DNA from 2 places in the Streptomyces sp. NPDC057702 genome. Region 2 is predicted to be linked to the other one. Evidence: predicted binding sites of a transcription regulator. Region 2 holds the regulator's gene; the other holds the start of a gene.
What was found. Region 2 encodes HspR, which represses chaperone genes until heat shock. Its sites were predicted from a motif close to TTGAGNNNNNNNNNCTCAA; they were not measured.
Positions count from the first base shown of each region.

Region 1: the regulator HspR is predicted to act here: its motif matches at 1,928-1,946, upstream of lon (endopeptidase La).

Region 1 covers NZ_JBHVJC010000022.1:97,382-105,480, reverse strand. Annotated here, with positions in the region: gene lon (endopeptidase La) at 1-1,905, opposite strand, end outside; gene ACFVFR_RS18590 (MMPL family transporter) at 2,415-4,652, shown strand; gene ACFVFR_RS18585 (sensor histidine kinase) at 4,764-5,990, shown strand; gene ACFVFR_RS18580 (response regulator) at 5,987-6,667, shown strand; gene ACFVFR_RS18575 (VOC family protein) at 7,064-7,453, opposite strand; gene ACFVFR_RS18570 (winged helix-turn-helix transcriptional regulator) at 7,625-8,099, shown strand, end outside.
Region 2 covers NZ_JBHVJC010000011.1:40,634-48,732, reverse strand. Annotated here, with positions in the region: gene ACFVFR_RS10270 (AraC family transcriptional regulator) at 643-1,587, opposite strand; gene ACFVFR_RS10265 (MFS transporter) at 1,721-3,322, shown strand; gene ACFVFR_RS10260 (GNAT family N-acetyltransferase) at 3,955-4,782, opposite strand; gene ACFVFR_RS10255 (heat shock protein transcriptional repressor HspR) at 4,972-5,442, opposite strand; gene dnaJ (molecular chaperone DnaJ) at 5,444-6,631, opposite strand; gene grpE (nucleotide exchange factor GrpE) at 6,662-7,351, opposite strand; gene dnaK (molecular chaperone DnaK) at 7,348-8,099, opposite strand, start outside.

The DNA of each region.
Region 1 (8,099 bases), on a different contig from region 2:
GTAGAGCACGTCCCCACCGGCGCCGGTGACGGCCAGCCCGGTGACCACGCCGGGGACGGCCGTTCGCCGCTCGGCCGGGTCCTGCGCCGCCTCCGGGGTGTGGTGGGGGCGACCGATGAGCGGACGCAGCTCCTCGGGACCGATGGTGAACGGCAGCTCCTGCTCGCCGAGCTCGTGCCGGGCGGCCACCTTGCGCAGCAGGCGCGCCACGGCCCGCTCCAGGTTCCGCACGCCCGCCTCCCTGGTGTACTCCCCCGCCAGCTTGCGCAGCGCCGTGTCCTCCAGCGCGACCTCACCCGGCTCGAGCCCGGCCCGCTCCAACTGGCGCGGCAGCAGGTGGTCACGCGCGATGGTGACCTTCTCGTCCTCGGTGTAGCCGTCGAGGCGCACCACGTCCATCCGGTCCAGCAACGCCTCGGGAATGGCTTCGAGCACGTTGGCGGTGGCCAGGAACACCACGTCGGACAGGTCCAGTTCGACCTCCAGGTAGTGGTCCCGGAAGGTGTGGTTCTGCGCCGGGTCGAGCACTTCGAGGAGCGCGGCGGCCGGATCGCCCCGGAAGTCGGAGCCCACCTTGTCGATCTCGTCGAGCAGGACGACCGGGTTCATGGAGCCGGCCTCCTTGATCGCTCGCACGATCCGGCCCGGCAGGGCACCCACGTAGGTACGTCGGTGGCCCCGGATCTCGGCCTCGTCCCGGACACCGCCCAGCGCGACCCGTACGAACTCGCGCCCCATGGCGCGGGCGACGGACGTCCCGAGCGAGGTCTTGCCGACGCCGGGGGGACCGACGAGCGCGAGCACGGCACCGCCCCGCCGACCTCCCACGACACCGAGCCCACGGTCAGCGCGGCGCTTGCGCACCGCGAGGTACTCGGTGATGCGCTCCTTCACGTCCCGCAGTCCGGCGTGGTCGGCGTCGAGCACCTCCTTGGCACCCCGGATGTCGTACGCGTCCTCGGTCCGCTTGTTCCAGGGGAGTTCGAGAACCGTGTCCAGCCAGGTCCTAATCCAGCCACCTTCGGGGCTCTGGTCGGATGCCCGCTCCAGCTTGTCGACCTCCTTGAGGGCCGCCTCGCGCACCTTCTCCGGCAGGTCAGCGGCCTCGACACGGGCCCGGTAGTCGCCGGTCTCGTCCTCGCTGTCGCCCTTGAGCTCGGCGAGTTCCTTGCGTACGGCCTCAAGCTGGCGGTGCAGCAGGAACTCGCGCTGCTGCTTGTCGACACCGTCCTGCACGTCCTTGGCGATGGACTCGGCCACGTCCTGCTCGGCCAGGTGCTCGCGGAGCCAGCCCATGGCGAGCTTGAGGCGTGCCACCGGGTCGAGGGTCTCCAGGAGCTCCAGCCGCTGGGCGAGCGTGAGGAAGGGCAGGTATCCGGAGTTGTCGGCGAGCTGCGAGACGTCGTCGATCTGCTGGACCCGGTCCACCACCTGCCAGGCACCGCGCTTGCGCAGCCAGCTCGTGGCCAGCGCCTTGTACTCCTTCATCAGTTCGGCCTGGGAACCGGGCGAGAGGTCGCTGGCGTCCGGCCCGGCCTCCTCCACCGGAGTGCCTTCGATCCACAGCGCCGCCCCGGGCCCGGTGGTCCCGGCGCCGACGCGGACGCGGTGCACGCCGCGGATGAGCGCGCCGGGGTCGCCGTCGGAGAGGCGGCCCACCTGCTCGACCGTGCCGAGCGTGCCCACCCCCGCGTACGTCCCCTCGACCCTGGGCACCAGCAGCACCTGCGGCTTCCCCGTGCTTCCGGTGCCGTTTCCGCTGGACCTGGCGGCGGCCTGGGCCGCTTCCACCGCGGCGCGTACGTCCGCGTCCGTCAGGTCGAGCGGCACCACCATGCCGGGCAGCACGACCTCGTCGTCGAGCGGCAGCACGGGCAGAGTGAGCGGTGTAGACAGCGAAGCCATGATCTCCCCTTCGGCAGGCAAGTTGAGCTACTCAGACTCAATGCATCTGAGGCTCCTCATGTTCCCCACAGCGTGTTCGCTGTGAGCGATCAGGCCCCTGCCGCCCCGCCCTGTGCTCTCCAACCGGTCACTGTGCCGCTTTAGTCCATGTGTGTCCGGTGCCGAGCGGGGTGGTCTTGCGGTGCGGGCGGCACGAGCTGGCGTGGGCCGGGCGGGAGAGGGTGTCGGGCGGGATCGGCGGTCCAACAGCGGCGGGGACGCGATCTCGAACGCCGGCGCGGGTCCGCGGTGACCTGGGCCAGGACCGGCGAGCCGGAACATCGACCTCGCCCGGTGGACGGGTGCCACGGCGCGCGGGGGCCGGGTGGGTCGCGCGAACGTATACCGCGATCGCGGTAGGTGGTCGTGCGGATTCAGTACACCGGGATGCCCGTAGCCGCACGACGACGGAGCGGGTCTCCCCGGGCGAGCCTTGACCGGTCATCGCTTGTGGAGAGGGAGACCCTGACGTGGCGACATTTCTGTATCGGCTCGGCCTCGGCGCATTTCGACGCCGTGGCCGGGTCCTCCTGATATGGCTGGGGGTGCTGGCCGCGATCGCGGTGGGCGCCGGACAGGCAGCGGGCCCCTCGGACGAGGAGTTCTCGATGCCGGGGATCGAGTCGCAGAAGGCGTTCGACCTCATGGAGGAGCGCTTTCCCGGAACGGCCGCGGACGGTGCCACCGCCCGGATCGTCTTCGTCGCCCCAAGCGGGCGACAGGTGACCACGGGCGACACCAGGGAGGCCGTCGAGCGCGCGGTGGGCTCGCTGGCCGACGGCCCCCAGGTGGCCGACGTCGCCAACCCGTTCACGTCGGACGCGGTCAGCGAGGACAGCGCGACGGCGTACGCGGTGGTCACCTACAAGGTGGAGTCCTCCGATGTCACCGACGCCAGCCGGGCGGCGGTGGACAAAGCGGCCGAGCAGGCGCGGTCGGCGGGCCTGACGGTGGAGATCGGCGGGTCGGCGATGGACGGCGACGGCGGCCCCGGAGGGACGGCGGAGATCATCGGCCTCGCGGCGGCTGCCGTCGTGCTGCTGCTGTCGTTCGGATCGCTGGCAGCGGCGGGCCTGCCACTGCTCACCGCGATCGTGGGGGTCGCCGTGAGCCTGTTCGGCATCCTGCTGTTGGCGGGACCGCTGGGGCTGTCCGCGGACACGCTCACCCTCGGAATGATGCTGGGCCTCGCGGTGGGCATCGACTACGCCCTGTTCGTGGTCTCCCGCTACCGGGAGGAGCGCGGGCGCGGTCGAACGGCGCAGGACGCGGCGGGAGTGGCGGTGGGGACCGCCGGGTCGGCCGTCGTGTTCGCCGGAGTCACCGTCGTGATCGCGCTGGCGGGCCTGTCGGTGGTCGGCATTCCGACCCTGACGAAGATGGGCCTGGCCGCGGCGGGAGCCGTCGGGGTCGCCGTGCTGGTCGCGTTGACGGTCGTCCCCGCGCTGCTCGGGTACTGGCCCAACGCCGTGCTGGCTCGCGGGGCCCGTGCCCGAGGCGGCGAGCGGGCCACACTCCCGGGCGGCGGCGCGCCGGACACGGAGCGGCGGGACAACCTGGGCACGCGCTGGGCCCGATTCGTTCTGCGCCGCCCGGTGGCCGTACTGGTCGTCAGCGTGGTCGGCCTCGGCGCGCTGGCCATACCGGTGACGTCGTTGCGGCTCGGCATGCCGGGTGACGAGGCCAGGTCCACCGCCACCACTGAGCGGCGGGCCTACGACGCGCTCGCCGAGGGCTTCGGCCCCGGCTTCAACGGCCCGCTGACCATCGTCGTGGACGCGAAGGGGGCGGGCGATCCGCGGGCCGCGGTGCGTACCGTCCGCGATCGGATCAGCGGTACGGACGGCATCGTGTCGGCTTCGCGGGCCAGCTTCAACCAGTCCGGCGACACGGCGATCTTCCGCGCCACCCCGTCGACCAGCCCCACGGACGAGAAGACCAAGGACCTGGTGGAGACCATCCGCCACGGCCGCCCAGAGGTGGAGAAGCGGGCTTCGGCGACGTTCGAGGTGACCGGTACGACCGCGCTGAACATCGACATCGCGGCCAAGGTGCAGTCCGCGCTGGCGCCGTACCTGCTGGTGGTGGGCGGGCTTGCGGTGGTGTTGCTGCTGGTGGTCTTCCGGTCCGTGCTGGTGCCGGTCAAGGCCGCCCTGGGCTTCGTCCTCTCCGTGCTGGCGGCACTGGGTGTGCTGGTGCTGGTCTTCCAGGAAGGGCACGCCGCGGACCTGTTCGGGGTGGAACAGACCGGACCCATCATGAGCCTGATGCCGATCTTCATGATGGGCATCGTCTTCGGACTGGCCATGGACTACGAGGTCTTCCTGGTCTCCCGGATGCGGGAGACCCACGCCCACGGCGAGAGCGCCGACCAGGCGGTCGTGTCCGGGTTCCGGCACAGCGCCCGGGTGGTGACGGCCGCCGCGCTGATCATGATCGCGGTCTTCTCCGGCTTCATCGGGGAGGAGGGGTCGCTGATCAAGATGCTCGGCTTCGGGCTGGCCGCCGCGGTGCTCTTCGACGCCTTCGTGGTCCGGATGGCGATCGTGCCCGCCGTCCTGGCCCTGCTCGGCAACCGGGCCTGGTGGCTGCCGAGATGGCTGGACCGCGTCCTGCCCCGCGTCGACGTGGAGGGCGAGGCGCTCGGCCACGCGCGGCCCACCGGCCCGGGGCCCGACGCGGACCGGCCGGTCACGGCACGCCTCTGACCCGCTCCACCCGTGGGGCCGCCCGAGGAAGACGCCTCGGCGGTCCCACGGGCCCACCCGCCGCGCCATCGGCGACCATAGACCTCGGTACGACCCCACACGGAGAGCGCGATGACCAGCAACCTCGAACGACACGGGGAGCGCCGCGCCCGAGCCACGGACGTGCTCACGGCGGTGGCGTTGTGCGTCTGCACCCTCTTCGGGGCCCGGATCAGCACGTCCGAGTCCTCGCCCCCGCAAGCCCTGTGGCCCGCCTGGATTCTCGTCGTCTCCGGCGCGGCCGTCCTGGCCGCCCGCGGTCACCCACGGGCCACCCTGACGGTCACCGCGACCGCGGCTGCCGTGCTGACCGCTCTGGGGTACCTGCCAAGTCCTCTGCTGCTGGCTCCCGTCATGACCGCCCTGTACTGGCTCGCCGCGCTCACCGATTCGCGCACCACCAACGTGTACGGCTCGGCGACCATGGCTGTACTGGTGGCGACCTCCCTGGCAGCCGCGCCCCTCGGTGATGACTTCATCCTCCGCACCGTGGGCACGATCCTGTGGCTGTTGTTGCCGGTGTCCCTCGGCGGCCGGAGCCGCTTCCGGCGCGCCTACCTCGAATCCGTCAAGGCCCGTGCCGCGCACGCCGAGCACACCCGCGAGGAGGAGGCCCGTCTGCGTGTCGCCGAGGAACGCATGCGCATCGCCCGCGAACTCCACGACGCCGTCGCACACCACATGGCCGTCGCTCACGCCCAGGCCGGGACCGCCGCTCACCTCGCCGTCTCCCATCCCGAACAGACTCGCAAGATCCTCACCGACCTGGTCGGCACCACTACCTCCGCACTGCTCGAACTCCGCGCCACCGTGGGCGTACTGCGTCAGACCGCCGACCCGAACGCCGACCCGCTGGAGCCCACTCCGAGCCTGGACCGCCTACCTGACCTCGTCACAGCCTGCGAATCCGCTGGTCTGAGTGTCGCCGTCACCACGGAGGGCGAGGTGCGGCCCTTGTCTCCGGGAGTGGACCTGACCGTCTACCGCATCATTCAGGAGGCCCTGACCAACGCCACGAAGCACGCGGCCGATCACTCGGCCCACGTCCGGCTCCGCTACGACAGCGCACACCTCCTCATCACTGTCACCAACGGTGCCGCCAGCGGCGGGGCCGTCTCTCCGGTGCTCGGTGGCGGATACGGGCTGATGGGCATGCGCGAACGCGCCCACTCCATCGGCGGCGACCTGCGCGCCGGCCCCCGCTCCGACGGCGGCTTCGAAGTCGCCGCCACCCTGCCCTTCCAACCCCGCACTCCGGCGGAAGCCTCAGCCGGACAACGCCCCGAGGACAACCGTTGATCATCCGCGTGTTGCTCGCCGACGACCAGGCCCTGCTGCGCGGCACCTTCCGACTCCTGATCGACTCCTGTGACGACATGGAGGTCGTCGGCGAGGCCGCTGACGGCCATCAGGCAGTCGAACTCGCCCGCACCCACCAACCCGACGTGGTCCTCATGGATATCCGCATGCCCGGCGCGGACGGTCTCGCCGCCACCGCCGCCATCTGCGAGAACCCCGCGCTCGCCAGCACCCGTGTCCTCATCCTGACCATGTTCGAGACCGAGGAGTACGTCGCCCAGGCGCTGCGCGTGGGCGCCAGCGGCTTCCTCGGCAAGTACGTCACCACGGACGCGCTCCTTGACGGCATCCGTACCGTCGCCGCAGGCGAGGCCCTTCTCTCACCAGGGGCCACGCAAGCCCTGATCACTCGCTTCCTCACTACTCCCACCTCGGGGCCTCCCCTCGCTCCGACCGCGCGCCTCGCCGACCTCACACCCCGCGAGCAGGAGGTCACCGCCCTGGCGGCTCACGGCAAGTCCAACGACGAGATCGCCCGGGAACTCGTCTTGAGCGTCCTGACAGTGCGCACTCACATCCAACGCGCCATGACCAAACTCGGCGCCCGCGACCGCGCCCAACTCGTCGTCATCGCCTACCAGAACGGCCTCGTACGCCCCGAACCCCCCATCGTCTGACCACCAGCGGGGCGAGGCGCCGCCTCGCGAAGGACCGCTCACAACCCGCGGCCAAGCGGCAGCCGTTGCCCTTGGCCTCCCCTCAGAACGCTGGCACGGCCCTCAGGACGGGTCCGAGCAACCGCGCGCGACCACCGTGCGCTCGCCACATGGGGCAACTTCACGGGCCCGCCCAACCCGCGCGACGCCACTACCGCTCAGCCGTCGAGCGCGAGCTTGCGCGGGGAACTCCTGGCGGTGAACTCCTACGCGCTCGGCCCGCACCCCCGTAGCGCGCCGGTGAGGCAACCGTAGGTGCGCACAAGCCCGTTGAGGCGGGCCGCCCCGACGATCGGGACCCACAAGAACGCCGCATGCACGACGGGCCGTCTGCCCGCGCGCGTTCATCCAGGGCCGTCAAGCCTGCGCCGCGTACATCAACTCCCAGACGTGGCCGTCCAGATCCTGGAAGCTACCTCCGTACATCGACCCCTCTTCCATCACCGGCTTCCACGGCTTGCCGCCCGCCGCTATGGCCTGGGCGACCTTCTCGTCCACCTCTTCCCTGGACTCCGTGGACAGACAGGTGATGACCTCTGTGGTCCGCGTGGCGTCGGCGATGTCCCCGTTGATGAAGTCCTTGAAGCGATCCTCCTCGAGAAGCATCACGAAGATGTTCTGCTCGACGACCATGCAGGACGTCTTCGCGTCGGAGAACTCGGCGTTGAACTCGAAGCCCAGCTTTCCGAAGAACTCCACGGATCGCTTGACGTCGCTGACCGGCAGGTTGATGAAGGCCATGCGCATCGCGGTGACTCCTCTACTCGTTGACGGCCCCGGCCACGCCGACCAGGCACCGCGCCGTGCCGCGACCTCCCGCACGCTCCCCGGGAGATCGTGGAACCACCGTAGCCAGTCATAGTCCTAAAAAGCAATCAGGTACTTTTCTTTCGGGAGTTGATCACGTAGACTGACCGCATGGCTACGAAGCGGAGTTATCACGATGCGTGCGGCGTCGCACACGCACTCGATCTGGTGGGCGAGCGCTGGGCCCTCCTGGTGGTTCGGGAACTCCTCCTGGGCCCCAAGCGGTACAGCGATCTGCGGACCGACCTGCCCGGCATCAGCACCAACGTCCTGTCCCACCGACTCGACGAGCTGGAGGAGGCGGGCGTCGTTCACCGGCGCACTCTGCCGCCACCGGCGAGTTCCCGGGTCTACGAACTCACCGAGTGGGGCCTTGAACTGGAGCCGATCATCCGGGACCTCGGCCGCTGGGGCGCCCGCTCCACCACCCAGCAGCGTGACGCACAGATCAGCCCGACCGCGTTCGCCCTCTCCCTCAGGACCAACTTCGACCCCGGAGCCGCCGACGGCGTCCAAGCCGCCTACGAGCTACGCCTGGGGCAACACAGCTTTCACGCAACGGTCGCGGACGGCGTGTTCGAGATCG
Region 2 (8,099 bases):
TCTGCGACTTCCACTGATCGCGACCTAACGCCCAGCTGCGACAAACACCCCACCTGCGCCTCCCCCGACCCGCCGGGCGCTGAAGCCGCCTGCCCTGGCTTCAGTCGTGAGGGCTGACGCTACCTGGGGCTGGGGGCAGGGGCGGGCTGGTCGGGCTCGTGGTGGGCGCTCCACGAACGGCCCCCGGCGATCGTCGCGGGCGGGCTCGCCCGGCCGCTCGGGCAGCGGTCCGTGGTGCACGATCCAGGCCGTGGCCAGGTCGTCGGACGGGGTGAGCACGTGCGCGAGCCATCGCGCCGGCGGGGTGGGCGCGACCCCGGGGTGCGCCCACCGTGGGCCTGGGCCTCGGGTGCGGTCGGTGTGCGGCACCCGGGCCATGCCATCGGTGCGTATCCGGATGTGTGGGGCGAGCATCGCGTACCGCCAGTGCCAGCCCCCGAGGCCATCGGCGCGGAGCAGCCAGGCGCAGGACCACGGGGGCCGAGGTGGCGCACAGCGCCACGGAGGACCTCCTCAAGCACGGCGACGGCGCGCGCGTGCGGCGGTATCCGGCTGGAGCGGACGGGCGGTCCGCGGGAGGTGGTGAAGGAGTGCGTGCGCCGCACGAGTCCGGTGTGACGAGGGCACGGCCGGGCCGTGCCCTCAGGCGACCCGGCCGTGGACGCGGTCGCGGTGTTCGGTCGGGCGGACGCCGAGCGTGCGCTTGAAGGCGGCACTGAGGGCGTAGGAACTGGAGTAGCCGACCTGGCGGGCCACCGCGGCGACCGTCGCGTCGCTGTCGGCCAGCAGGTCGGCGGCCCGGGAGATGCGCCACTCGGCGAGGTAGGCCATCGGCGGGCGGCCGACGAGGTGGGTGAATCGCTGGGCGAAGGCGGCCCGGGAGACCCCGCTCCGCGCCGCGAGCTCGGCGACGGTCCACGGGTGTGCCGGATCGTCGTGGAGGGACCGCAGGGCCCGGCCGACCACCGGGTCGGTCTGCGCGCGGTACCACGCGGGGACATCCGTCGTCGGCAGCTTGAACCACTCGCGCAGGCTGGAGACGAGGAGCAGGTCGAGCAACCGGTCAAGGACGACGTCACGCCCGGGGCTGTCCCCGCCGACCTCGGTGGAGATCATGTGCAGCGTGGGGCAGCCGCCCGGCAGCGCGGGGACGCGGGCGAGTGGGGGCAGCGCGTCGAGGACGCGGCGCCCGACCTGGCCGTTCACCTCGTACGTGACCTTCAGCAGCACGGCCGCCTCGCCGGGGAGGCCGTCCCGGCGGCACATCGGCAGTCCGCCGCCGAGCGCCCTCCCGTCGGGGGCGGTACAGGCCCCGTCCCGATCGACCACGGCGACGGCCTGTGTGGCGGGGTCGTCCGCGACGGTGAAGGGTGCGGGGCCGCGTACGAGAGCGACGTCCCCCGTGTGCAGCGACACGGCGTCCGCGCCGTCGGGGGTTGCCCATGCCTCGCCGCTGAGCATGGTGAGCAGCGTCAGCGACGTCTCCTCGGCGAACCGCAGGGACCACGGAGGGCGGAGCGTCGACTGGTCGAAGAGGGCTCCGGCGGGACGGATGTCGCGCAGCAGGCTCGACAGGGCATCTCCCATGCCCGACAGCCTAGACGGCCGAACAGACGCATGAACATCGATTGCGGAGCTTTGATTATCGCTCGTCCAACCGCTCGCCGGTTGGCTGGCCCCTGTGCCTACTTCACTCACTTCCCCTCCGGGCCCGCGGCCGGTGCCTGCCCGTGTCCGACGGCCGTGGGTCGGTCTCGCCGTACTCCTCCTGCCCACCCTGCTGATGACCGTCGACCTGGGCGTCCTGTGGCTGGCGACGCCCGCGTTGGCGGCCGATCTCGTGCCGTCGAGCACCCAACTGCTGTGGATCAACGACGTGTACGGCTTCGCCATCGCGTCCCTGCTGGTCCTGTCCGGCAACCTCGGTGACCGCTACGGACACCGCCGGCTCCTGGTCGGCGGCGTCTCCGTCTTCATCGCCGCCTCGGTCCTGGCCGCGTGGGCGCCCGGCCCGGAGGCGCTGATCCTGGCCCGGGCGGTCCTCGGCGCCGCCGGAGCGGCCATCCTGCCGGCGACGCTGGCGCTGATCAGCCACATGTTCACCGACCCCGTGGCGCGGGCGCGGGCGATCGCGCTGTGGGTGACGGCCCTGTCCAGCGGTATCGCCGTCGGTCCCGTGGTCAGCGGAGTCCTGCTGGAGCACTTCTGGTGGGGCTCGGTGTTCCTGCCCGCCGTTCCCGTCATGGCCCTCGTCCTGGCCGCCGTGCCGACGCTGGTGCCTCGTCCGCCCACGGCCGGGGCCAGGAGACTCGACCGGGTCGGCGCTCCCCTGCTCCTGCTGACGTTGCTGCCGCTGGTCTACGCGATCAAGAGCGGGGGCGAACACGGCCTCGCCCCGGGGACGTTCACCGCGGCGGCCGTGGGGCTGACTTTCGGCGTCCTGTTCCTACGACGGCAACGGCGCGTTATGGCACCACTGTTGGACGTACGACTCTTCGCCGACCGCACCTTCACCGCCGCCCTGGTCCTGATGTTCATCGGCCTGGCCGCGATGAACGGTGTGGAGTACCTGATGCCGCAGTACCTCCAGGTCGTCACCGGTGCGTCCCCGGTGCGGGCCGGTCTGCTGATGGTGGTTCCCGCCGTCGGTCTCGCCGTGGGCTCACAGCTCACGCCGGTGCTCGCGCGGCGGATTCGTCCGGCGTACGTGATCGCCTGGGGCGCGGCGTCGGCGGGGGCGGCCTTCGCGGTGCTTGCCACGCTGCCCGCCGACGAGTCCGGTGCGCTGAGGGCGGTCGGCGCGGCGACGGTCATGATGTTGGGCCTGGCCCCGATCGCCGTACTCGGCACCGGCATCGCCGTGGGGGCCGCTCCACCCGGCAGGAACGGTCAGGCCACCGCGATCGGGCAGACCGCCTACGAACTCGGCCTCGCCTTCGGTATCGCCGCCACCGGCAGCGTGATGGCAGCGGTGTACCGGCACCGCGTACACGCCGGGGCTCCGGCCGACGCACCCGTGGAGGCGGTGTCGCGGGCGGCCGACAATGTGGGCGGCGGCCTCGCGATCGCCGAGCGCCTACCCGGCGAGACGGGTCGGTCCATGGCCTCGGCCGTGCGTGCGGCGTTCACCTCCGGGCTGCACGCCGCGGCGATCGTCGGCGGTGCTCTGTCCGCCGTACTGATCGTGCTCGTACTCCTGCTGCTGCGGCGCGTGTCCCCTACGCGCACCCCGCAGTCGCCGGCCGTGGAGAAGTCCCCGCTCGGCCGGGCGCAGGACCAGGGACCGTGTCAGGGCCATCCACACGGCCGGGCCCAGCCGTGACCATCGAAGGCACGGCCCCTCCACGCTTCCGCACGACCGTCGCCGACCGCACCCCCGAAGGTCGGCGAGCGCGCCCGCCGTCCTCCCCGCACGTTCCGCTACCTGACGGGTGGCGGCAGCTCTACGGGAGCACGGCCGCCCGGTGCACTGGCGCGCGCCAGTGCACGTTCGGGCCGGCCTGCCGGTCGGCCGGCGGCACGCCCGCGTAGGCCAGGCCGGCCGGCAGCGAGGGCACCACCAGGACGGCGGCCGGAGTCGGCCCCCCACCATCACGGGGCGTGCGGCACCCCACCGGGAGGCACGAGCCAGATCGCGGTACGCGCGGGAGTCGACGATCGCGGCGGCCGACGCGGCCAGCCCGTCGAGAACTCCGCACGCCCGGTCCCCGACGGCGGCGCAGGTCCGTACGGCGGCCCAGCGCCGACCGGTCGGCAGGAGCACGCCTCCCGCCACAGGGGCCCACCCCCGGTCGAGGGCCGTCATCGCGACCGCTCCGGCCGCTGGGCCACGATCACCTGAGCCAAGTCCTCGGCGCACGTGAGGAGTCGCACCGAGGTGGAACGCGCCACCGCACCAGGTGGGCACGGGCGCGCGGCGGGGCACGCCGCTCGCCACGTCAGTCGCTCACCAGGTCACCCGCCGCCCCGTCGGTCGGTCAGCTTCCACAGCCAGCCGAGCTGGCGCAGCCCCAGGCGGCGGGCGACGTTCTGGGAGGCCAGATTGGCGGCCGTGGTGCTGTAGAAGAGGCGCTTGCCGCCCGAGGTCGCGGCCATGACCCGGGCCCACGCCGCGGTGACCGTCGCCGCGTGGCCCCGACCGCGATGGCCCGGCCGGGTCCACACCCCGGCCTCGGCGGCCAGCTCCGACGCGCACGGCGTATGGCAGATCGCGACGACCCGGCCCGCCTCCACGGCCATCGCCCAGGGGCCGAGGGCTCCGTCGAGGAGATCGTCCCACTCCCCCGCGCCCCAGTTGCCCGGGTTGGCCGCGCGCAGCGCCGCCCGCCCCGGTTCCGAGGAGGTGACCACCTCGGCCGTCGGCGCGAACCGCGTACCGGGCGCGACGAGATAGCTCGGCGCCGAGATCAGCGTCGCCTCGCCGGTGGCCGCCTCGACCAGCCGCCGCGCCCGCACGACCGCCTCCGGCACCCCGTACGCCCCCTCCCGCCCCACGCAGTCCGGCCCTCCCTCGACCGGACCACCACTCGCCGGGCCCCCGCCGCCCGCCGCGCCGGCCAGCAGCACCGGGCGCACCCTCGCGACGGTCGCCCGCACCTCGGCCAGCACCCTCTCGGGCACGCTCGCGTCGGCCGCGACCCGCACCCCGTCGGCCGCGGCGGCCACCACCAGCCGGGGCGCGTCCGGGCCGGTCAGCCGGCCGTCCCCGGTCACGGTCCAGTTCGCGCCCAGTTGCAGGGACAGCAGTTCCCGGTCGGCCGGGACGAGTTCACCCTCATGCACACCCCCACCGTACGAAGCCCGCGCCCCGCCCCGCCAACGCCCCCACCCAGCCGACGTCCCGGCCCACGCGCCCCGCCCGCCTAACGCGCACCGCCCGCCCCCGGACACGCCGGTGGGCCCGCCGTCCCCGAGGGGTCGACGGGCCCACCGCTGTCGCGTCCAGGGCGCCGAGGCGTCGGCGTGCGCGGACTAGTCCTGCCCTGGCCTGCGGGGCCGCCACACCACCAGCGCGCTGGTCTGCCGCACCTGGTCGTAGGGGACCAGGTCACGGCGGTAGGAGGCGTGCACGGCGGCCTCACGCTGCCGCATCGCCGCCGCCGCGCCGTCCGCCGCCTGCTGGAGCTCGGCGACCCGCTGCTGGAGCGCGGCCACCTGGTTCTCCAGCTCGATGATGCGCTTGATGCCCGCCAGGTTGATGCCCTCGTCCTGGCTGAGCGCCTGCACCTGCCGCAGCAGGCTGATGTCACGGGCTGAGTAACGCCGACCACGGCCCGCCGTGCGGTCCGGGGAGACCAGACCGAGGCGGTCGTACTGACGGAGGGTCTGCGGGTGCAGACCGGAGAGCTGGGCGGCGACCGAGATGACGTACACCGGTGAGTCGTCGGTCAGCTCGTAGGGGTTGCGGCTGCCGCCGCCTGGGCGTGCGCCTCGGCCGTCCATCTCATTCTCCCTTCGCGGCCTGGAACAGCTCGGCCCGCGGGTCCTCGTCCACCGTGGCCTCGCGGTAGGTCTCCAGCGCCTCCCGCGCCTTGTCACTGAGCTCGCCCGGCACGGCCACCTCTATGGTGACCAGCAGGTCGCCCCGGGTGCCGTCCTTGCGGGTGGCGCCCTTGCCACGGGCCCGCATGGTGCGCCCGCTGGGCGTGCCCCCGGGCAGCTTGAGGGTGACGGGCGGCCCGCCCAGGGTCGGGACCCTGATCTCGCCGCCCAGGGCCGCCTCGTCGAAGGCGACGGGGACCGTGATGGTGAGGTTGTCGCCCTTGCGGCCGAAGACCGGGTGGGCGTCGACGTGGACCACGACGTACAGGTCGCCGGCCGGGCCGCCGGTCTCGCCGGGGGCGCCCTTGCCGCGCAGCCGGATGCGCTGCCCGTCGCTGACGCCCGCCGGGATCCGGACCTGCATGGTGCGCGAGGAACGGGCGCGCCCGCTGCCCTTGCACTGGTCACACGGGTCCTGGGCGATCAGGCCCCGGCCCCGGCAGTCCACGCACGGGTCGGTGAGCGAGAAGCCGCCCCCGCCGCCCCGGCTGACCTGCCCGGTGCCGACACAGGTCGGGCACACCCGGGGCGAGCCGTTCTTGTCGCCGGTGCCCTGGCACGCCTTGCACGGCGCCTGGCTCGACATGCGCAGCGGCACGGTCGCGCCGTCCACCGCCTCGGTGAAGCTGAGCGTCACCTCGGACTCGACGTCCTGGCCGCGCCGGGGCTGGGTCCGGGTGCCCGGCCCGCCACGGTTGAACAGGCCGCCGAACACGTCCCCGAGTCCGCCGCCGAAGCCGCCGGCGCCCGGCCCGCCGGGCTGCGGTCCGCCGCCCCCGAACAGGTCGCCGAGGTCGAAGTTGAAGCTGCCGGTGCCACCGGGGCCGCCCGGCCCCGGGCGGAAGCCGCCGTTGCCGAACAGCGCCCGCGCCTCGTCGTACTCCTTGCGCCGCTTGGGATCGGCGAGGACGTCGTTGGCCTCGGAGATCTCCTTGAAGCGCTCCTCGGCCTTGGCGTCACCGGTGTTGGCGTCCGGGTGGTACTCGCGGGCGAGCTTCCGGTACGCCTTCTTGATCTCGGCTTCGGTGGCGTCCTTGGGGACGCCGAGGACCTTGTAGTAGTCCTTCTCGACGAAGTCCTTGGTGCTCATCCTCGACGTCCCTCCTCTCCGTACATCACGTCAGCCCTCGTCCGGGCCACCGTTCTCCTCGTCAGACGCCTCATCGCCCTGGCCTGCCTGACTGGCGCCCGGCTGCGGCTCGGCGACGGCGACCCGCGCGGGACGAATCGTTCGCTCGCCGATGCGATACCCCGGCTGGAGGATCGACACGCACGTGGTCTCGGTGACGTCCGGCGCGTAGCTGTGCATCAGCGCCTCGTGGATCAGCGGGTCGAAGGGCTCGCCCTCCTTGCCGAACTGCTGGAGACCCAGCTTGGCGACCACGGTCTCCAGGGACTCCGCCACCGACTTGAAGCCGCCGACCAGCTCGCCGTGCTCGCGGGCCCGACCGACGTCGTCGAGCACCGGCAGCAGCTCGGAGAGCAGGTTGGCCGCAGCGATCTCCTTGACCGTGACCCGGTCGCGCTCCACCCGGCGGCGGTAGTTCTGGTACTCCGCCTGGAGGCGCTGGAGATCAGCGGTGCGCTCGTTGAGTGCCGTACGAACCTGGTCGAGCTGAGCCGTCAGCGCCACGTCGTGCTGTGCTTTCCCGTCGAGGCCGGCATCTGGTGCTTCCCCGGCCGAGGCCGCCGGGCCCGCCGCGTCGGCGGACCCGGCCCCCTTCGCCGCGTCGGACTTCGACGCGGCGTCGGGGGTGGCGTCGGAGGGGACGTCGGGCTGCTCGTCGAAGCCCGGAGTCTCCTCCGTCACGCCGCACCGCCCTGGCGGTTGTCCTTCTCGTCGTCGACGATCTCGGCGTCCACGACGTCGTCGTCCTTGGCCTGACCGGCACCGGCACCAGCGCCGGCGGCGCCCTCGGCGCCCGGCGTGCCGGCGGCGGCCTGACCGTCGGCGTACATCGCCTGGCCGAGCTTCTGGCTGACGGTGGCGACCTTCTCGGTGGCCTCGCGGATGGCCGCGTTGTCCTCGCCCTTGAGCTTTTCCTTGAGGTCGGTGACCGCGGCCTCGACCTCGGACTTCACGTCACCGGGGACCTTGTCCTCGTTGTCGCTGAGGAACTTCTCGGTCTGGTAGACGAGCTGCTCGGCCTGGTTACGCGTCTCGGCGGCCTCGCGGCGCTTGTGGTCCTCGTCCGCGTACTGCTCGGCCTCGCGCATCATGCGCTCGATGTCGTCCTTCGGCAGCGCGGAGCCACCGGTGACGGTCATCCGCTGCTCCTTGCCGGTGCCCAGGTCCTTGGCGGAGACGTGCATGATGCCGTTGGCGTCGATGTCGAAGGTGACCTCGATCTGCGGCACGTTGCGCGGCGCCGGCGGCAGCCCGGTCAGCTCGAACATCCCGAGCTTCTTGTTGTACGCCGCGATCTCGCGCTCGCCCTGGTAGACCTGGATCTGCACGGACGGCTGGTTGTCCTCGGCCGTCGTGAAGATCTCCGAGCGCTTGGTCGGGATCGTCGTGTTGCGCTCGATCAGCTTGGTCATGATGCCGCCCTTGGTCT